DNA from 3 places in the Kosakonia oryzae genome. Region 3 is predicted to be linked to each of the others. Evidence: predicted binding sites of a transcription regulator. Region 3 holds the regulator's gene; each other region holds the start of a gene.

What was found. Region 3 encodes CRP, which controls carbon source genes, mostly activating them, when cyclic AMP is high. Its sites were predicted from a motif close to ATGTGANNNNNNTCACAT; they were not measured.
Region 1: udp (uridine phosphorylase) is a predicted target of CRP. The motif match lies at 3,426-3,443, and genes of this name have one in related genera.
Region 2: AWR26_RS00675 (glutathione S-transferase) is a predicted target of CRP. The motif match lies at 3,944-3,961, and genes of this name have one in related genera.

What each region holds. Positions count from the first base shown of each region.
Region 1 covers NZ_CP014007.2:5,174,954-5,182,109, reverse strand. The annotation lists partial or broken gene AWR26_RS24535 (fimbria/pilus outer membrane usher protein) at 1-939, opposite strand, end outside; gene AWR26_RS24530 (fimbria/pilus periplasmic chaperone) at 1,169-1,915, opposite strand; gene AWR26_RS24525 (dienelactone hydrolase family protein) at 2,499-3,305, opposite strand; gene udp (uridine phosphorylase) at 3,567-4,328, shown strand; gene rmuC (DNA recombination protein RmuC) at 4,482-5,939, shown strand; gene ubiE (bifunctional demethylmenaquinone methyltransferase/2-methoxy-6-polyprenyl-1,4-benzoquinol methylase UbiE) at 6,006-6,761, shown strand; gene ubiJ (ubiquinone biosynthesis protein UbiJ) at 6,773-7,156, shown strand, end outside.
Region 2 covers NZ_CP014007.2:134,973-142,128, reverse strand. The annotation lists gene selB (selenocysteine-specific translation elongation factor) at 1-1,679, opposite strand, end outside; gene selA (L-seryl-tRNA(Sec) selenium transferase) at 1,676-3,052, opposite strand; gene AWR26_RS00675 (glutathione S-transferase) at 3,145-3,753, opposite strand; gene AWR26_RS00670 (PTS mannitol transporter subunit IICBA) at 4,269-6,179, shown strand; gene mtlD (mannitol-1-phosphate 5-dehydrogenase) at 6,314-7,156, shown strand, end outside.
Region 3 covers NZ_CP014007.2:416,036-423,191, forward strand. The annotation lists gene AWR26_RS01875 (putative adenosine monophosphate-protein transferase Fic) at 1-86, shown strand, start outside; gene pabA (aminodeoxychorismate synthase component 2) at 117-680, shown strand; gene argD (bifunctional acetylornithine/succinyldiaminopimelate transaminase) at 768-1,988, shown strand; gene AWR26_RS01890 (YccS/YhfK family putative transporter) at 1,978-4,056, opposite strand; gene crp (cAMP-activated global transcriptional regulator CRP) at 4,104-4,736, opposite strand; gene AWR26_RS01900 (OsmC family protein) at 5,049-5,453, shown strand; gene AWR26_RS01905 (phosphoribulokinase) at 5,483-6,352, opposite strand; gene AWR26_RS01910 (YheU family protein) at 6,408-6,626, opposite strand; gene AWR26_RS01915 (hydrolase) at 6,623-7,156, opposite strand, start outside.

The DNA of each region.
Region 1 (7,156 bases), 660 kb from region 3:
TGCTGTAAATCACATAACCGCTGCGTTTGACTTCAATCCTGGCCTGCGTGCGCGCGATCCCCCGAATAACAGGGGCGAATTCTCTTTGGTTATAGGGAACCATTGCTTCATCGGAGCCAACCATTACCCCCGAAATGGAACGCTGTCAAAGATGTCGGCCGGGGTGTAACGATCCCCCAATGCCAGACGGCTTTTCAGGTCATATAATCCGCGTTCAGCATAGGTCCAGGCAGTCTGCCATTTTCCTGGCGATTGACTCTCTTTCTGCCAGGTTGTCAGATTTCGCAAACGCCAGGCGCCAAGATTCACTCCCGGCTCAAGCTGGGCGAACGTGGTGCTATTCGTTGAGGATCCGCTGCCTGATGATGCCGAACGGGCTGTATTTATACGGTAATTCATCAGCAGGGCAGGAATACCGTCATTCCAGAGTTCCCGTGGTGCGAGACCTGATACCTTTGGGCGCAGTGCCGCCTGCGGGACACTGAGCAACAATTGCTGCTGATAAAACTGGAATGTTTCTGACGCCTGCGGAATGGCTGTCAGCGTGGCACATTGCAGTGTCTCGCCATCGGTTGTTTTCTCCGAAGCGCGAGCGACAAAGAGACCAGGGTACTCTTCTGTTTTCACGCCATATTGCGTCAGCAGGGCTTCAGTCAGGCAGGTTTTCAGAAAACGCTTGCCGTTTTTATCTCGCGCCTGATGGAATACCATCTCCCTGGAATCCACCACGACGCCGTTTAGCAAAATGTCTACCGGGTAAATTCCAGGTAGCTGGCTTCCTTCGTTAAAAACCGAGATATCAACGTTTCTTCCCTCTTCGCCACCTAATAGCGCGGGATCAAATGACCAGCTTTCTGCCGCCGCATTTGCGGGTGAACATGTGCAAACAGCTATCCCAACAAAGAGTAATGGCAGAACATAATATTGTTTTACTGTCATATAAATGTGAGCCAAACAACATCGAATATTATTGTTTTATAAACAGTAATGTGGCCATAAATATGCCTGCTACCCTTCGATAAACGCACAATAAAAAAGGGTAAAAACGCGCGTCGTTGTTATTGAACGAGAGTGATGCCAATAAATCAGCACCTGCAAGTTAATTGCATATATACATATGAATAATAAATACGCTTGCTTCTATGCTGTGGCGAATTAAATAGCATTGTTATTCTACGCTGGCTTGCCAGGTCTGACTTTCACCGCCGTAATCGTTCACGATCTTCCATTCAATTCTTTTACTTTTTGTTGCGGAAGTCAGTGTGAAATCGCGCGAAGAGAAAGGCGCAACGTATTTGATGTCCTGTACGGTAACGCCATTAATTTTTAGCGCGCTGATATTAATGTAAAACGGCGAGTTATTCGTTGCGGTCAATTTATTGCCGTGCTGCTGCCATTGCAGGCGATTTTCTGCATCGTCAGGATGGCTTTTTAACGTGCCTGGACGAATGAGCAGTTTGATACAGTTATTGATAGTGAGTTGAACGTTCAGCGAGACTTTATCTGCCTCCTCTTTTGCCCACTCGTCTCCCGCTTTGGGGGGAATTCCCTTGACGCATAACCACTGTAACGTTTCACGGTCGGCCCGGAAATTACCGCCGGTGCGCACAATACGTAATCGGCTGGACTGCTGCCCGTCCAGGCGCATCAGCGGGGGCGTTACAACAAACGGTGCTTTATTTTTCCTGTTTTCATCCAGCGCTTGAGACTGGATCAGAATGGGGTAATCCTGCGGATTGGTTACCGTCAGGGTTGTACCGTTGGACGCAGGATCATAAATCAAACGAGAGGCACCAAGCCGGACTGAAAACGTTTGGGTCGACGTTACAGAATGGGAGGATGCGGCTGAGGCGATGTCAGGCAAAAAACAAACAGATACGGCTAAAAGCGACAATGCTGAAATATTTTTTCTCACGTGACAACCCTGTATAAAAATATAAGTAAAAACGCTAAATAGTTGCGCAGAAGGAATCTTTTTTTACGGAGCTTTGCCCGGGTTTTGTTATGTCCAGTACCATTTTATGGTGCTGGTCTGTGCAATTATTTAGTGCCGTCAAAAAATGTGAATAATTCCTTCTATGATATGCGCTAAGCATAATCTTATTAAAGGCGTTTACCTGTAATAAGGTGTATCCAAAGTATTGCATGGAAGCGAAGAATAGGTAAACCAGCAAAGTTCAATATCTGGTCACTACGAAAAAGCAAAATCATCTTTTGAATTGGTGTTTTTTTATGCTGAGATTTGAAAAGACATTAAAATACATACTATTAACTGACGCTGGCGTTGAGTATTTTCTGAGGTGCAATTGCTTATTTCTGCCAGGATAATAGAATTTTCTTGATCCCATCAAACTTTTTCTTAATGCAAAACGAAGCTTTCATATAAATCCGTTTCCCTTCATTCGCTGTTAATACGGTCAGAAATTAAGGGTGTTTTCATATTAGCGTTTTATCTTAAGTCTCTATTATTTGCCGGGGCGTTTCCCCCGGCACGGATACTATTTTTTATTGTACTGGGCAAACCATGCCAGCATGCGTTGCCAGCCATCTTTTGCTGACTCTTCGTGATAGCTCGGGCGGTAATCGGCATTAAAGGCATGGCCCGCTTCCGGGTAAACCACAATCTCGGCAGTAGCATTAGCTGCCCGCAGCGCCTGGCGCATGGTTTCCACGCTTTCGAGAGGAATACCGGTATCCTGCGCGCCGTATAAACCCAGCACTGGCGCGGTCAGATCGGTCGCGACATCTACCGGGTGGCGCGGCGAGTTGAGCGATTTCTCTCCCACCAGCTTACCGTACCAGGCCACCGCGGCTTTCAACTGCGGGTTATGCGCCGCATACAGCCAGGCGATACGTCCTCCCCAGCAAAAACCGGTGATCAACAATTGATGTGCGTTGCCGCCATTGCGCGCCGCCCAACTGGCGACGTGGTCGAGGTCGGCCAGCACCTGGGCATCCGGCACCTTACTGACCAGCCCGCTCAGGAGCGTCTGGATATCGGCGAAATCATTCGGATCGCCCTGGCGAAAGTAGAGCTCAGGCGCAATGGCGAGGTAACCTTCCAGCGCCAGACGGCGGCAGATATCGCGGATATGTTCATGTACGCCGAAAATTTCCTGCACCACAATGACGATCGGCAACGGGCCAGCGGCATTTTTGGGGCGGGCGTGAAACGCAGGCATACTGTCGCCCTGCGTGGGAATGGAGGTTTCGCCTGCGATTAGGGCGTCCTCCGGTGTGTGCACGATGGTGGAAGCGTGAGGCGAAGCTGCAGGTGCAAAGCCCGGCTGTTTGTTGGTTGTCATGGCATTCTCCATACCCTTTTATTAGCGCTTCAATAACTATAGACGGGAAGGCCTGGCGCGCGCGCAAATCCCCGTTTCATCGACTATCTTTGCTGCTGCGTTGTAAGATACAGCATGGTAATGTGACTTGGGTCACTAATTTATGGAAATGATATGCAAACACTTTCTATCATGGTGACGTTAATCACGAAAATAGGCGGGCGCCTTCTGTAAAGTGGCTTTTTGCCTCTCCTGATAAAACCAACCACAAAGGAGCCTGTTATGTCCAGGTCTGATGTTTTTCATCTCGGTCTCACCAAAAACGATTTACAAGGGGCTACGCTGGCCATTGTCCCTGGCGATCCGGAGCGTGTGGAAAAGATCGCCGCGCTGATGGATGAGCCGGTCAAACTGGCATCTCACCGCGAATTTACCAGCTGGCGTGCCGAACTGGATGGCAAGCCGGTTATTGTGTGCTCCACCGGCATCGGCGGTCCGTCAACGTCTATCGCCGTTGAAGAACTGGCGCAGCTTGGCATCCGCACTTTTCTGCGTGTCGGCACAACCGGGGCGATTCAGCCGCATATCAATGTTGGCGATGTACTGATTACCACCGCCTCCGTGCGCCTTGATGGCGCCAGCCTGCATTTTGCACCGATGGAATACCCGGCGGTGGCCGACTTTGCCTGCACTACGGCGCTGGTTGCAGCGGCGGATGCGATTGGCGCAACTAAACACATTGGCGTAACAGCATCGTCTGACACCTTTTACCCGGGCCAGGAGCGTTATGACACATTCTCCGGGCGCGTGGTGAAAAGCTTTAAAGGCTCAATGGAAGAGTGGCAATCAATGGGTGTGATGAATTATGAAATGGAATCCGCGACGCTGCTGACCATGTGTTCAAGCCAGGGACTGCGCGCCGGGATGGTGGCTGGGGTGATTGTGAATCGTACCCAGCAGGAGATCCCGAACGCAGAAACGATGAAACAGACCGAAAGCCACGCCGTGAAAATCGTGGTGGAAGCCGCACGTCGCCTGCTGTAATTCCTCTCTCCCGGTGCCCGGTAACGCTACGTTTACCGGGCCTGACAAATCCCTTTCCGTTTCTGCGTAGCGCCTCGCAGGAAAAGCCCTTCCCAACTGGACGTTTATACAGCACAATTCCCGCTTGTAAGAATAAGGTCTGGAGGAGGCGTGGTGGACACTTCAATCATCGTCATGGCAGCGCTGGCGCTGGCGGGATTACTGGTCGGCTGGCTGGCTGCAAGCTGGCGCGGGGCGCAGCAGCAGGCGGAATTACTTGCCGAGCAACGCGATGTGTTTAGTGAACTGAGCGCCACCCGCCAGCAGTTGGTTCAGAGCGAGCACTGGCGTGAAGAGTGCGAGCTACTCAATAACGAACTGCGCAGCCTGCAGCATATCAACAGCTCGCTGGAAGCCGATCTTCGTGAAGTCACCACCCGCCTGGAATCCACCCAGTTGCATGCGGAAGAGAAGCTACGCCAGATGCACAGCAGCGAGCAGCGTCTCAGCGAACAATTTGAAAACCTTGCGAACCGCATTTTTGAGCAGAGCAACCGGCGGGTGGATGAACAGAACCGCCAGAGCCTGAACGGCCTGCTAACGCCGCTGCGCGAGCAGCTCGACGGTTTTCGCCGTCAGGTGCAGGAGAGCTTTGGCCAGGAGGCGCGCGAACGCCATACGTTGGCGCATGAAATCCGCAATCTGCAACAGCTAAACGCCCAGATGGCTCAGGAGGCCATCAACCTGACGCGCGCATTGAAAGGCGATAATAAAACGCAGGGCAATTGGGGCGAAGTGGTGCTGACCCGCGTGCTGGAAGCGTCCGGTCTGCGCGAAGGGTACGAATATGAAACCCAGGTCAGCCTGGAAAACGACAGCCGTGCGCGTATGCAGCCGGATGTGATCGTGCGCTTACCGCAGGGCAAGGATGTCGTGATTGATGCCAAAATGACGCTGGTGGCCTACGAGCGCTACTTCAACGCCGACGATGAATTTACCCGCGAAGGCGCGCTGCAGGAGCATATCGCCTCGGTACGCAATCATATTCGCCTGTTGGGGCGCAAAGATTATCAGCAGCTTCCCGGCCTGCGCAGCCTCGACTACGTCCTGATGTTTATTCCGGTGGAACCGGCGTTCCTGATCGCCCTCGACAGGCAGCCCGAACTGATAACGGAAGCGCTGAAGAATAACATTATGCTGGTCAGCCCTACCACGCTACTGGTAGCGCTGCGCACCATCGCTAACCTTTGGCGCTATGAGCATCAAAGTCGCAACGCTCAACAGATTGCAGAAAGGGCGAGTCGGCTGTATGACAAAATGCGCCTGTTCGTTGATGACATGTCGTCCATCGGACAGAGCCTGGATAAAGCGCAGGATAACTACCGCCAGGCGATGAAAAAACTCACTGCCGGGCGCGGCAATGTGCTGGCGCAGGCGGAGGCATTTCGCGGCCTTGGCGTTGAGATTAAGCGTGAGATTAATCCAGAATTAACGGCGGAAGCTCAGGCGCAGGATGAAGAGTTTCGCCTGCGATCGGGGCAGGAAGCGGTAAACGAATATAATGAAGACAACCAGTTAGACGATGAAACGCAGCATGAGGAACCTGGCGCGAAGGCATCATCGGGCGGTTGAATCGTAGGGCAATTGCGTCCAATCTGATACACTTCACAAACAAATTCTTAAATAGCAGGCACTAAGATGGCGGAAGATTCAAAAGAGACAACACACTTTGGTTTTCAGACCGTCGCCAAAGAAAACAAAGCCGACATGGTGGCGCATGTTTTCCATTCGGTCGCGTCAAAATATGACGTTATGAACGATTTGATGTCGATGGGCATTCACCGTTTATGGAAGCGTTTTACCATTGATTGCAGCGGCGTACGCCGTGGGCAAAAAGTTCTCGATCTGGCCGGCGGAACTGGCGATTTGACCGCTAAGTTCTCACGTCTGGTGGGTGAAACCGGGCAGGTTGTGCTGGCTGATATCAACGACTCAATGCTGAAAATGGGGCGCGAAAAGCTGCGCAACATCGGCATTATCGGTAACGTTGAGTATGTACAGGCAAACGCAGAAGCGCTGCCGTTCCCGGATAATACCTTCGACTGCATTACCATCTCTTTCGGTTTGCGCAACGTAACGGAAAAAGAGCAAGCGCTGCGCTCCATGTTCCGTGTGTTGAAACCGGGCGGGCGTCTTCTGGTGCTGGAGTTTTCCAAACCGATTATTGAGCCGCTGAGTAAAGTGTACGACGCGTACTCTTTCCATGTTCTGCCGCGCATAGGCCAACTGGTGGCAAGCGATGCCGACAGCTACCGCTATCTGGCGGAATCCATCCGTATGCACCCCGATCAAGAAACCCTGAAAGCGATGATGCAGGACGCGGGTTTTGAAAACGTTGACTACTACAATCTGACCGCCGGTATTGTTGCTCTGCACCGTGGCTACAAATTCTGACAGGAGTGCGTATGCCCTTTAAGCCGATGGTGGCCGCCGGAATCGAACGCGCGCTGAATACCTTTCTCTACCGCGAGAGCGCGCTGGTTTCTGCGCGTCAGCGTCTGTACGGCAAAGTTTTACGCGTTGTTTTGCAGGAGTTCTCCTCGCCGTTTGTGCTGGTGTTTAGCGAGCAGCAGATCGACGTCCTGAGCGAATGGGAAGGAGAGGCCGACTGTTCGGTTATCACCCAGTTGCGGGTATTGCCGAAACTGCGCGATCGCCAACAACTCACTGCGCTTATCCGTAGCGGCGAGCTGGAAGTTCAGGGGGATATCCAGGTCGTGCAAAACCTGGTGGCGCTTGCCGATCTCGCTGAGTTTGATCCCGCTGAGGTGCTTGCTCCCTGGACGGGC
Region 2 (7,156 bases), 280 kb from region 3:
AGATCGCGGATCATGCTGGCGAAAGTAACAATCCGATCGTTACGGTAATAACGATCTTTCACGATCGCCGTAATGAGCCCCTGCTGAGCCGCCTGTCGCAACACGCCGCGCATCACCTGTTCGTCGCTTGCGGTTTCGCGTGCCAGATCGCGCACCCACCACGGTTCGTCACCAAACAGCGGCGCCACTTTTTGCCACAGATGCGCCTGTTCATCACTGAAGCCGGTTTTGTGATCCGGCAGATGCAGCCAGCCATGATGGCTGTGAATGTCGCCCGCCTCGCGCATCCGTTCGATAAGCGTGAGCACCAGCGCTTCATCTTCCATCGGCAACGCCATGCGCCGCAGACGCTCGCGCCCAGGGCCAGGCTCTTCGCGGTGCTGCTCATGGTAGATCGCCAGCGTCTCCAGCAGCTTACGCTGCCAGCGCGCGGCCACTGGCGCATTCAACAAGTTATTACCGGCACGAATAAAACCGGGGCTATCCAGCAGCGCTTCCAGCCCGCGCGCGCTGAGCTGCCGCGCCCAGCCAAATGCCGTCAGATCAACGGCACCGCGCGATAAATGCGCCAGCAGCGCCTGCGCATCATCGCCCGCCTGCGCCAGCTCCGCGATCCATTGCAGATACTCGGGTTTACGTTTGCCGCGGCGCGGTGAGTTGAGCGTGACCACGCGCGCGCCGGCCAGCGTACTGCGTGCAGAGATATCGCGCAGCACCAGCCGATCGTTATCGGCCAGCCACAGCGGCGTATCCAGCACCAGCTCGGCGAGACCATTTTCCAGCAGCGAAACGCGGCCGGTAACATGGCTGGCGGCATGATGGATATGCACCGGCTGCCACTGGCTCAGCGACGTGTGCGTTTGCAGCGCGACAATCACCCGCTCCGTTGGCTCCGGGGGTTGCTGGGACAGCAACCAGTCACCGCGGCTGAGCGCCTCTTTTTCCGCGTCCCCGGCAATATTGAGCGCAATGCGCTGCCCGGCATGAGCATGATCAACCGGCTGGTTCTGCGCATGCAGGCCGCGTACGCGCATCGGTGTATTTACCCCGGTCAGCCACAACGTATCACCCACGCGCACATCGCCAGAGAGCGCCGTACCGGTCACCACCAGGCCGGCGCCTTTGACGGTAAACGCGCGATCCAGCGCCAGGCGAAAACGTTGATTTTCCGGGTGCGTGCGCTCCGGCAACTGCAACAGATGCGCACGTAATTCAGCGATGCCACGCATCTCTGTTGCGGCGGTGACAAACAGGGTCGCCTGCGGATAACCAAAGGTTTTCAGCGTCTCCTGTACTTCTGCGCGCACCTGCTCAATGCGCGCGTCATCCACGCGATCGGCCTTCGTTAGCGCCACGGTCAGCGCTGGATTACCGGTGAGCTGCAAAATGGCCAGATGCTCGCGGGTTTGCGCCATCACACCATCATCACAGGCGACTACCAGCAGCGCATGGTCGATACCGCCGACGCCCGCCAGCATATTCGAGAGGAATTTTTCGTGCCCCGGCACATCAATAAACCCCGGTACGCGCCCGTCCGGCTGCGGCCAGTAGGCGTAGCCCAGATCGATGGTCATACCGCGTTTTTTCTCTTCCGGCAAACGATCGGCATTCACGCCGGTTAGCGCCTCAATCAGGGTCGTTTTGCCGTGGTCAACATGCCCGGCAGTGGCAATAATCATTTCAGCAACATCTCCAGCAAGCGGGATTCATCATCAAGACAGCGGCAGTCCAGCCACAGGCGACCATCGTAAATACGGCCAATCACCGGCTGCGGCAACGCCCGCCACTGCGCTGCCAGCGCTTCCAGCCGCCGCCCACTGCCGTCGCGCGGCGTAAAGGTTACGGCCGCGCCGGGCAGGCGATCGACCGGCAAAGAGCCGCTACCAATCTGTGACAAACAGGCTTCGACACGCAGGTCGAACTCGCTATAGCGCGCATTCAGCGCCGCGCACAGCCGCAACGCCTGCTCGCGGATCTCCGGCTCCGGACGCGTCAGATAACGCAGCGTCGGCAGGCTCTGCGGTAACTTTTCCGGGTGCAGATAGAGACGCAGCGTAGCTTCCAGCGCCGCCAGCGTCATTTTGTCGGCCCGCAGCGCCCGTTTCAGCGGGTGCTGCTGCAACTGCGCAATCAGCGCTTTTTTACCAACGATAATGCCCGCCTGCGGGCCACCAAGCAGCTTATCACCGGAGAAGCTCACCAGGCTGACGCCTGCAGCGATCAGCGCCTGCGGCATCGGCTCTTTTGGCAGGCCGTAGCGGCTTAAATCCACCAGCGAGCCGCTACCCAGATCGACAATCACCGGCAGACCGGCCGCTTCGGCAAGCGTCACCAGCTCCTCTTCGTCCACCGCGGCGGTAAAACCATCAATATGATAATTGCTGGTATGCACTTTCATCAGCAGCGCCGTGTTGTCGTTGATCGCCTGACGGTAATCTTTAGCATGCGTGCGGTTAGTGGTTCCCACTTCATGCAGCACGCAGCCCGCCTGGCGCATCACATCAGGAATGCGGAACGCACCGCCAATCTCCACCAGCTCACCGCGCGACACCACCACTTCACGCCCTGCCGCCGTGGCTGCCAGCATCAGCAACACGGCGGCAGCGTTGTTATTGACGATGCAGGCATCTTCCGCGCCGGTTAGCTGGCAGAGTAAATCCGCCAGTGCGCGATCGCGGTGACCACGTCCGGCGCCGTCGAGATCGTATTCCAGCGTCACTGCAGAACCCATGACCGCCGCAACGGCATCGACCGCTGCCTGCGGCTGCACCGCGCGGCCTAAGTTGGTATGCAGTACGGTGCCGCTCAGATTAAACACCGGGCGTAGTGCGCTGGCGCTGCTCTGTTCCAGCCGCTTTTGCGTTTCACTGGCCCAGGCATCGCACCAGTCGGGTAATGTCTGCTGCTGACGGATTTGCTCACGCGCTTCATCCTGTAGCTGGTGCAGCATCTGCGTTACGCGGCTGTGGCCGAAAAGGGTTAATAAAGTGGCGAACGCCTCGTCACGTAACAGGCGATCGGTCGATGGGATCTGGCTGTAAAGAGTTGTCATGAAAAGGCCTGGCTATGAGTTGCCCCCTCCCGTCAGGGGGATTGACGTGAGGGGATTGTACAGCGACTTTGCTCAGGCCGACACCATGCTTATCAGGCCCTTGGCGGCTCCGTACGGGCGAAACTCTCGCGCTGGAAAAGGTTCTCGACCAGCTTCACCAGCAGCGGGCGATTCACGCACCAGCCCGGCGAGACGTGGCGGAAGTTGAGGTAGCCAATCGCGCAGGCGATAGCAATGGTCGCCAGATTCAGCGTATCCACGCTGAGCGTTCCCTCTTGCAGGTAGCGTTCCAGCGTATCCAGACCCTGCGAAACTTTCTCCCGTTGGCGCAGCAGCTCGCTTTCCGATTGCTGCTCAACCGGGCGCGCCAGTTCACGCACCGAGACCAGCGCAGCATCCATAATGCCGTCGGCCAGCGCTTCCAGCTGGCGGATTTTCAGCGCAGCCACAGGCTCCGTCGGCAATAACGCCGGTGCGATAGCCAGTAACTCAATGTATTGCGCGATGATCGGCGAGTCGAACCAGACTTCACCCTCATCCGTAATCAGCGCGGGAACCTTACCGAGCGGGTTGTATTGCGCCACGCCGTTGATCGCGTTGTAGGGCTGCTCGTTGATAAATTCAAAGGTGATCCCCTTTTCCAGCAGCATCACGGAGATTTTGCGGACAAAAGGGCTGGTGTAGCTGCCGATAAGTTTCATTTTTGGGTCCTTTTTTGCCAACAAAAAGTTAATTATGTACTAGTCGTCGTAAATTGTTTCATCAATATGAAAACTTCCGATACTAGATTAAGCCTCGTCAGACTACGTGAAAGGAAGTTACAGGTTGTCCTGAGTGTAAAAAATACAGTTTGCTGGCGATCACACTCGGAAAACTCCTGGCACAAATATCTTGTGATTTGGATCACAAATAAATAACAAAGTCGCGCCAACCTTTTGTGAATTCGATCACATTTAATCCCCTTCAGCGTTCAGTTTTTATCCTTTGTTCTTTTTTTACACTAATTTTTTGTGATCAGAATCACGCTAATTGGCGGGGTATCCCCCTCATTAGTGTGATCAATATCACGTTAAAGGCCATCGTCTGGACAGTTACGCAATTCGGTGCGAGATTTCGCCTCACAGATAACCCAGGTCCGGCTACCTCTGCCGCCACGTTAACAACAAAACCTCGGGCTTCCGGCCTGTGCGATAGTAAACATAAGAAGGGGTGTTTTATGTCATCCGATATCAAGATCAAGGTGCAAAGCTTTGGTCGCTTTCTCAGCAATATGGTGATGCCCAACATCGGCGCGTTTATCGCGTGGGGTATCATTACCGCATTGTTTATTCCTACAGGGTGGTTACCAAACGAGACGCTGGCGAAACTCGTCGGCCCTATGATTACGTATTTGCTGCCGCTGCTCATCGGTTTCACCGGTGGTCGTCTGGTTGGCGGCGATCGCGGCGGCGTGGTGGGTGCTATCACCACAATGGGGGTTATCGTCGGTGCGGATATGCCGATGTTCCTCGGCGCGATGATTGCCGGCCCGCTGGGCGGCTACTGCATCAAGAAATTTGACGCCGCTGTAGACGGCAAGATCAAATCCGGTTTCGAAATGCTGGTGAATAACTTCTCCGCTGGCATCATCGGTATGATCCTCGCCATTCTGGCGTTCCTGGGCATCGGCCCGGCCGTTGAAGTGCTGTCCAAAGCGTTGGCTGCGGGCGTTAACTTCATGGTTGTGCATGACATGCTGCCGCTGGCGTCTATCTTTGTTGAACCGGCGAAAATCCTGTTCCTCAACAACGCCATCAACCACGGTATCTTCTCACCGCTGGGTATTCAGCAGTCTCATGAACTCGGCAAGTCCATCTTCTTCCTGATCGAAGCAAACCCGGGTCCGGGGATGGGCGTACTGCTGGCGTATATGTTCTTCGGTCGCGGCAGCGCGAAACAGTCTGCGGGCGGCGCGGCAATCATCCACTTCCTGGGTGGTATCCACGAAATTTACTTCCCGTATGTGCTGATGAACCCACGCCTGCTGCTGGCGGTGATCCTCGGCGGTATGACTGGCGTGTTTACGCTGAGCGTGCTGAACGGCGGTCTGGTTTCTCCGGCTTCTCCGGGTTCCATCCTGGCAGTGCTGGCGATGACGCCGAAAGGCGCCTACTTCGCTAACATCACGGCGATTCTGGCTGCGCTGGTTGTCTCCTTCGTTATCTCTTCTATCCTGCTGAAAACCAGCAAAGTGAAAGAAGAAGATGAAGATATTGAAGCCGCTACCCGTCGCGTACAGGACATGAAAGCTGAGTCCAAAGGCGCAACGCCGCTGTCGGCTGGCGATGTCACCAACGACCTGAGCCACGTACGTAAAATCATCGTAGCCTGTGATGCCGGTATGGGCTCCAGCGCCATGGGCGCAGGCGTACTGCGTAAGAAAGTCCAGGATGCTGGCCTGACCAACATCTCAGTGACCAACAGCGCAATTAACAGCCTGCCGCCGGATGTCGACCTGGTGATCACGCACCGCGATCTGACCGAGCGTGCTATGCGCCAGGTACCGCAGGCGCAGCATATTTCGCTGACCAACTTCCTGGACAGCGGCCTGTACACCAGCCTGACTGAACGTCTGGTTGCCGCGCAGCGCCACACGGACAACGAAGTAAAGGTGACGACCAGCCTGAAAGACAGCTTTGATGAGACCAACAGCAATCTGTTCAAGCTGGGCGCAGAGAACATCTTCCTTGGTCTCAGCGCGAATACCAAAGAAGAAGCGATTCGTTTTGCCGGTGAGCAACTGGTGAAAGGCGGCTATGTTGAGCCGGAATACGTGCAAGCGATGCTGGATCGTGAAAAACTGACCCCGACCTATCTGGGTGAGTCGATCGCCGTTCCGCATGGTACGGTGGAAGCCAAAGACCGCGTACTGAAAACCGGCGTGGTGTTCTGCCAGTATCCGCAAGGTGTACGCTTCGGCGAAGAAGAAGGTGACATTGCCCGTCTGGTCATCGGTATCGCCGCGCGTAACAACGAGCATATCCAGGTGATCACCAGCCTGACCAATGCCCTGGATGATGAGACGGTCATTGAACGTCTGGCTCAGACTTCCAGCGTTGAAGAAGTGCTGGCGTTGCTGAACAAGTAATCCCCGAAGCCCGGTGGCAAAATGCTTACCGGGCTTTTGTTCTCTCCCTTCGGGGAGAGGGTCAGGGTGAGGAGAACAGTATGTGGTTCTTCACCCAGGCCCTCTCGGGTAAAACATTTATGAAGGTTAATTCTATGAAAGCATTACATTTTGGCGCAGGTAATATCGGACGTGGCTTCATCGGCAAACTGCTTGCCGACGCGGGGATTGAACTGACATTCGCCGATGTGAATCAGGTGGTGCTCGACGCCCTGAATGCCCGTCATAGCTATCAGGTTCACGTTGTGGGAGAAAAACAGCAGATTGATACCGTTTCCGGCGTCAACGCTGTCAGCAGCATCGGTGATGAAGTAATTGACCTGATAGCGCACGTCGATCTGGTTACCACTGCCGTGGGACCGGTTGTGCTGGAGCGTATCGCTCCGGCGATCGCCAAAGGTCTGGCGAAGCGCAAAGCGCAGGGCGTCAACACACCGCTAAACATTATTGCCTGTGAAAACATGGTACGCGGCACCACCCAACTGAAAGGCCATGTGATCGCCGCGCTGGCCGATGCCGATCAAGCGTGGGTAGAAGAGCATGTCGGCTTTGTCGATTCGGCCGTTGACCGCATCGTTCCACCAGCGGAATCCGCAACCAACGACCCGCTGGAAGTGACCGTGGAAACCTTCAGCGAGTGGATTGTTGATAAAACCCAGTTCAAAGGCGCGCTGCCAGCCATTGCAGGCATGGAGTTAACCGATAACCTGATGGCATTTGTTGAGCGTAAGCTCTTCACGCTGAATACCGGGCATGCTATAACCGCGTACCTTGGAAAACAGACCGGCCATCAGACCATTCGCGATGCCATCCTCGACGACGCTATCCGCGCCGTGGTGAAAGGCGCAATGGAAGAGAGCGGCGCGGTACTGATCAAGCGTTATGGCTTCGATCCCGAAAAGCACGCTGCGTACATTCAGAAAATCCTCGGCCGTTTT
Region 3 (7,156 bases):
CGAACCAGGCCGGAGCGATGGGGGATTTAGATCCGCTATGCGCCATCTTCCGTAAAGTGGTAAGCGAAGCTGTCGAAAGCGAGTAAACTAGCGCGGTTTATTTTACCGAGGCCGCTATGATCCTGCTTATCGACAATTACGACTCCTTCACCTGGAACCTGTATCAATACTTTTGCGAACTGGGCGCAAGGGTGGAGGTGAGGCGTAACGATGAGCTGGCGCTTGAGGATATTGCCGCGCTGGCACCGCAAAAAATCGTTATCTCGCCTGGTCCCTGTACACCGGATGAGTCCGGTATTTCGCTGGAAGCCATTCGCCATTATGCAGGCAAACTTCCTCTGCTGGGCGTCTGTCTTGGTCATCAGGCGATTGCCCAGGTTTTTGGCGCGAAGATTGTCCGTGCGGCAAAAGTGATGCACGGCAAAACATCGCCCATTACCCATAACAACCGCGGCGTATTTACCGGGCTTAATAATCCGTTAACCGTCACCCGTTACCATTCTTTGGTGATTGACCCGCCTACGCTACCCGCCTGCTTTGAAGTCACTGCACGCACGGAAAGCGGGGAAATAATGGGGATTCGCCACCGGCAGTGGGATCTGGAAGGCGTACAGTTTCACCCGGAAAGCATTCTTAGCGAGCAGGGCCACCAGTTACTGGAAAACTTCCTCAAACGGTGATTTCTGGTTGCCATGCAGTGATTTTTTATGCATATTTCGTGATTATATTTTCATAATCAATGCGACAAAAAACTGGATGGGCAAGACATGGCAACTCAGCAAGACGCGGTAACGCGTGCAAACTTCGATGAAGTGATTCTGCCAATTTACGCACCGGCCGAGTTTATCCCGGTGAAGGGAAAAGGCAGTCGTGTGTGGGATCAGCAGGGTAAAGAGTATGTTGATTTTGCAGGTGGAATTGCGGTAACTGCGTTAGGTCACTGTCATCCCGCGCTGGTAGAAACGTTGAAAACGCAGGGTGAAACGCTGTGGCATATTAGCAATGTGTTCACCAACGAACCGGCTCTGCGTCTGGCGCGTAAACTGATTGACGCGACTTTTGCCGAACGCGTGGTATTTATGAACTCTGGCACGGAAGCGAACGAAACCGCCTTTAAGCTGGCGCGTTTTTATGCATCTACTCGCCATAGTCCGTATAAAACCAAAATTATTGCCTTCCACAATGCCTTCCACGGTCGTTCGCTGTTTACCGTCACGGTGGGTGGTCAGCCGAAATATTCCGATGGCTTTGGCCCGAAACCGGCCGACATCATTCATGTGCCATTCAACGATCTGCACGCGGTGAAAGCTGTCATGGATGATCATACCTGCGCGGTGGTGGTCGAGCCGATCCAGGGCGAAGGCGGTGTTACGGCAGCAACGCCGGAGTTTTTGCAGGGTCTGCGCGAACTGTGCGATCAGCACAAAGCGCTGCTGGTATTTGATGAAGTGCAATGCGGCATGGGCCGTAGCGGCGATCTGTTTGCTTATATGCACTATGGCGTAACGCCGGACATTCTGACCAGTGCGAAAGCGCTGGGGGGCGGTTTCCCGATCAGCGCGATGCTGACGACCAATGAGATCGCCAGCGTGTTCCACGCCGGTTCACATGGCTCCACCTATGGTGGCAATCCGCTGGCCTGCGCGGTTGCGGGAACGGCTTTTGACATTATCAACACGCCGGAAGTGCTCAACGGTGTGAATGCTAAACGCCAGCTTTTCGTCAAGCATTTGCAGCAGATCGGCGAAAAATATCAACTCTTTAGCGAAATTCGCGGCATGGGACTATTGGTTGGCGCTGAATTGACTGCGCCGTTTAAAGGCCGCGCGCGTGATTTTCTCTATGCTGCCGCAGAGGCGGGCGTAATGGTGCTGAACGCCGGTCCGGACGTCATGCGCTTTGCACCGTCGCTGGTTATTGACGAGCAGGATATTGATGAAGGGATGCGCCGCTTTGCCAGCGCAGTCGAGAAAGTGGTTAATGGTTAAGACGTCGGCTTAGCCAAATGCCGTGATGCGGGCGCTGACGCCATGCCACTGACGAAATGGTGTGCATGGTGTTCAGATGCCCGATAACCCGTTGTAAATGCTGTTCAAGCGTGCTCATTGGCCCGTGGGTCAGCGTTTCCGGCGCTTCCAGAATATTGACGTCACCGGACTCTCCCGGCCCGTCATACTCCAGCCGCTGCTGACAACGCTGCAGCGCAATTTCACAGGACTGCAAATAGCGCTGCGCCAGTTCCGGCGTCAGCATCGTATGCTCGCGCGCCAGCGTGGTCATCGCATTGATATGTTCGACAATAAATTGGCTGTGTGTGACCCACAACTTCATATCTTCCAGATAGCGGGTGTTAAAGCCGGGTTCCTGCATTGCCTGATTGAGCGAGTTAAAAAGTGCATTATGTGCCTGGTTGACGCGCATACGCTGCCAGGCGAGCGGTGTTGGCTGCGGGTCATCGCTGAGGATCAGGCGAATCGCCTGCTGATCTGTTTCCAGCGCGTCGTGGGCATTCTGACGCAGCAAGCCGCTTTGCCATTGCGGCCACAACCAGACCATACCGCCAAAGGCGATCAGGCAGCCAATTAAGGTATCGATTAGCCGCGCGACAATAAATTCTTCGCCATTTAAGGTCAGCAGTTGCAATGAGTACACCGCGGTAATGGTAAAACCGACCATCGCCCAGCCGTAACTTTTGCGGATAATCAGATAGCTGACCAGCGTAATCAATAACATGGCCGTCAGCGTAAAACCGAGCGGAACATGAAAGTGCAGCGTGATCCCGGCGATCACCAGCCCGGCAAGGGTTCCTGCCGCCCGGTGGACAATGCGCACGCGTGTCGCGCCATAACCATTTTGCGTGACAAACATAATCGTCATCATGATCCAGTAGGGCTTCGGCAGATGCAGGGCGCTGCCCATCAGGCTGGCAATACTGAGCATTACGCTGATGCGCGCCGCATTACGCAGCGCGGCAGATTTCAGGGATAAATAGCTTTTCAGCGCCGGGAGCAATGGCAATCGACGCTGCTTCTCCGCCATCAGATCGCGGATGTACAGAGGACGCTGCGTACGCAGTACGCGGGCGATGCGGCTAAAGTGCCAGGCGCAAAACTGGCCTACCGGATTATCCGGGTGCTGGCGGGCGATTTTTTCCAGCGCGCCGATTTGCTTCTCCATTGTGAAACGCGTCGGATAGCGATGGTAGAGAATGTCGTCCGCCAGCACGCGTAAACGGGCGGCGACGGTCTGCGCATTCCAGCGAATCACCTGCTCGGCGTGGGTTTGTTCAACCAGCTTTTGTACCTCTTCCGGCTGGTGCAGGCTGACGGAAATATGCTCTTGCAAATCCAGCGCGACCTGGAAAACGCGCAGCAGGCGTTTGTAGTCGTTATGCTGATTGGCCGCCAGCATATGCAGCTGTTGGTAGCACTGGCTAATCATATCCACCACTTTTTGCTGGCGTGCAAGCAGCGGCGGCAGGGCTTTTTCCGGATCGGCATGCTGCGTCAGCAGGCTGTATTTGGCTTCGCAATAATCAGCCAGTTGCCGGTAGAGCAAACTTAACGATTCGCGCAGTGGTTGTTCTCGCCACATCCAGAACCAGAACCAGTTAAACAGCCCGTACCATAGCGTGCCCAGCGTGTAGATCAGCAGTGGCTCCCACACCGGCATATTCCCGGCGAGGCTGAGCGTGAAGATGGCGGCAATCAGCGAGGCGGGCAATAAACGCCCGTGCAATGCGCTGATCTCGGCCGTGACGCCCAGTAGCAGAGTCAGCATGGTAAAGATCAGCGGCAGCGGAAGATCTTCCGCCAGCAACAATTGCACCGCCAGGCTGCTACCTGCAAACAGACAGCCGCCAATCATCAGGCGCTTAAAGAAGCGCTTATGCGGCGTGTCGAGACCGGCAATGTTGCAGCAAGCGGGAACGAGTGAGAAAAGCAGACCCTGTTGCAGATGGCCGACGAGCAGGCCAATCGCCACAGGCAGACATAACACCAGCGTTTGTCGCAGTGCGTAGTTGATTTCGGGGTGATAAATCAGCCTGCGCCACATGAGGAGAGAAAACGGCGCGCCGGGTAAACGATGCGCCGTTTTACGGATTAACGTGTTCCGTATACCACGATGGTTTTGCCGTGGGCGGAGATCAGGTTTTGATCTTCCAGCATTTTCAGGATGCGGCCGACAGTCTCACGGGAGCAACCAACGATTTGGCCAATCTCCTGGCGAGTGATTTTAATCTGCATGCCGTCCGGGTGAGTCATTGCGTCCGGCTGTTTTGCCAGATTAAGCAATGTCTGCGCGATACGGCCCGTTACGTCCAGGAACGCCAGGTTGCCGACTTTCTCCGAGGTCACCTGAAGGCGACGCGCCATCTGCGCGGAGAGACGCATCAGAATATCCGGGTTCACCTGGATAAGCTGACGGAATTTTTTGTAGGAAATTTCGGCGACTTCACAAGCGGTCTTGGCGCGTACCCAGGCACTGCGCTCCTGACCTTCTTCGAACAAGCCCAGTTCACCGATAAAATCACCCTGATTAAGGTAAGAGAGAATCATCTCTTTACCTTCCTCATCCTTGATTAGCACTGCCACTGAGCCTTTAACGATGTAATACAGCGTTTCCGCCTTTTCACCCTGGTGAATCAGCGTGCTCTTCGACGGGTACTTATGAATGTGGCAATGAGACAAGAACCATTCGAGAGTCGGGTCTGTTTGCGGTTTGCCAAGCACCATGCGCGGTTATCCTCTGTTATAAGCTGGCTCCGAAAGCGGGGATATAGGTTTCAGCCTGCTTGCGGGGTTGCAATCAAAGCTTCTCATGTCCTGAGAAGTGGGCCGTCAGCGTTATCTGCGGCCTCTAATCTACGATGTCATGCATACATGCGTAACATCCATTTATCTTTGTAGCATCCAGATTGTTTTAGCATAGGTTTTCACGCCTGTCTCCTGGTGTCTCGCTTCAGCATGACGCAGGTCGCCTTCCGTTGCGAGTTTTGTTATGTACGCGTAATCTGTGGAGAAAATTACTACTCCGGAGTGTATAAAATGCAGGCACGTGTGAAATGGGTTGAAGGGTTGACCTTCCTGGGTGAGTCCGCATCTGGCCACCAAATTCTGATGGACGGTAATTCCGGGGATAAAGCGCCAAGCCCGATGGAGATGGTGCTGATGGCGGCGGGCGGTTGCAGTGCAATCGACGTCGTTTCCATCCTGCAGAAAGGGCGCCACGACGTGACCGACTGCGAAGTGAAGCTGACTTCCGAGCGCCGTGAAGAGGCACCGCGTCTGTTTACGCACATCAATCTGCACTTTATCGTCACCGGTAAGGCGCTGAAAGACGCGGCGGTTTCCCGCGCGGTGGATCTGTCGGCGGAAAAATATTGCTCCGTAGCGCTGATGCTGGAGAAGGCCGTGAAGATCACTCACTCCTACGAGGTTATCGAAGCCTGATGCCCTGGCCCGGCGCCAGGCTTGCCGGGCTACTTAATCTTTTTCCCTTCCATCAGCCGTTGCACCAGCGGCGTCATAATCAATTCCATCGCCAGCCCCATCTTGCCGCCCGGTACCACCAGCGTATCCATATGGGAAATAAACGAACCCTGCAGCATCGCCAACAGCCACGGGTAATCAATGCCCTGCAAATTCTGGAAGTGAATGACTACAAAGCTTTCATCCAGCGACGGAATGCCTTTTGCGGCAAATGGGTTAGAAGTATCGACCGTCGGCACGCGCTGGAAGTTGATGTGCGTGCGGGAAAACTGCGGGGTGATAAAGTTGATGTAATCTTCCATCGAGCGAACCACCGAATCCATCACCGCTTCACGGGAGTGCCCACGTTCGCTGGTGTCGCGAATCAGTTTCTGGATCCACTCCAGGTTGACGATCGGCACCACGCCAACCAGTAAATCAACGTGCCGCGCCACGTCATTTTGCGGTGTCACTACGCCGCCGTGCAGCCCTTCGTAAAACAGCACGTCGGTGGGTTCCGGCAGCGGTTGCCAGGGCGTAAACGTGCCCGGAACCTGATTCCACGGCACCGCTTCATCGTAGGTATGCAGATATTTACGCGTTTGCCCGGTTCCGCTCTGGCCATATTCGCTAAAGGTCTGTTCGAGCAGGCCAAAGTCATTGGCATCCGGGCCAAAGTAACTGATATGCCGCCCAAGATCGCGGGCTTTGCGGATCGCCATATCCATTTCCGGACGGGTAAAGCGATGGAAGCTGTCACCTTCCACTTCTGCGGCATGCATGTTGAGCTGGGCGAAGATTTTACGGAAGGCGACGCTGGTCGTGGTGGTTCCCGCGCCGCTGGAGCCAGTAACGGCGATGACCGGATGTTTGGCGGACATAGCAACTCCCTGAATAAAACTGTGTTTGCAGTATAGTCAGCCGCCATCTACCCGGTTAATTGTGGAACTGCCCACGCGGCATAATATTTACCGTCTCGTGCAGTTCCGACCACACCAGTACAGCTTCACCGCGTTGCAGTTGACGTTTAACGTCAGCGACCTTTTGTTCTAGCGAACGTTCATGTTCACCATAATCGGTGCCTTCGCGCAAGACAAAGCTCTCAATCAGATTGTTCAGCGTGTCGGCGTCAATCTCTTGCCAGGGAATAATCATGATGTTCTCAGCCAGGTGGAAAGCCAATCCGGAATGCGCTTTTCCAGCCACATTTCTGGTCGGCGCAGCGTACCGCCGACAAACCCGACATGACCGCCGTGTTCTGTCAGTTGGTACTCAATATTCGGCGGTAAATACCCGGCGTCCGGAATAACGTTATGATCCATAAATGGATCGTCTTTGGCGTGAATGATCAGCGTCGGTTTGCGGATCAACGGCAACTGCGGCATGGCGCTACAGCGGCGATAGTAATCCAGCGCATCAGCAAAGCCGTGAATTTTGGCGGTGATCAGATCGTCAAACTCGCGAATACGCCGCACTTTCCGCAGTGCTGGCAGCGTTGTCGGCAGCGAGCCAGGATAGGCTCTTAATTTGCGTGCGGCGTTCGCTTTCAGCAAATTTAGCAGGTAACGCTGATAAAAGCGGGAAAACCCTTTTTCCATATGATAGCTGCACGCTTCCAGCATCAATGGCGCAGAGACGATCACGGCTGCATCAACGGGAAGAGAATCATCGGCTTTGGCCAGCAG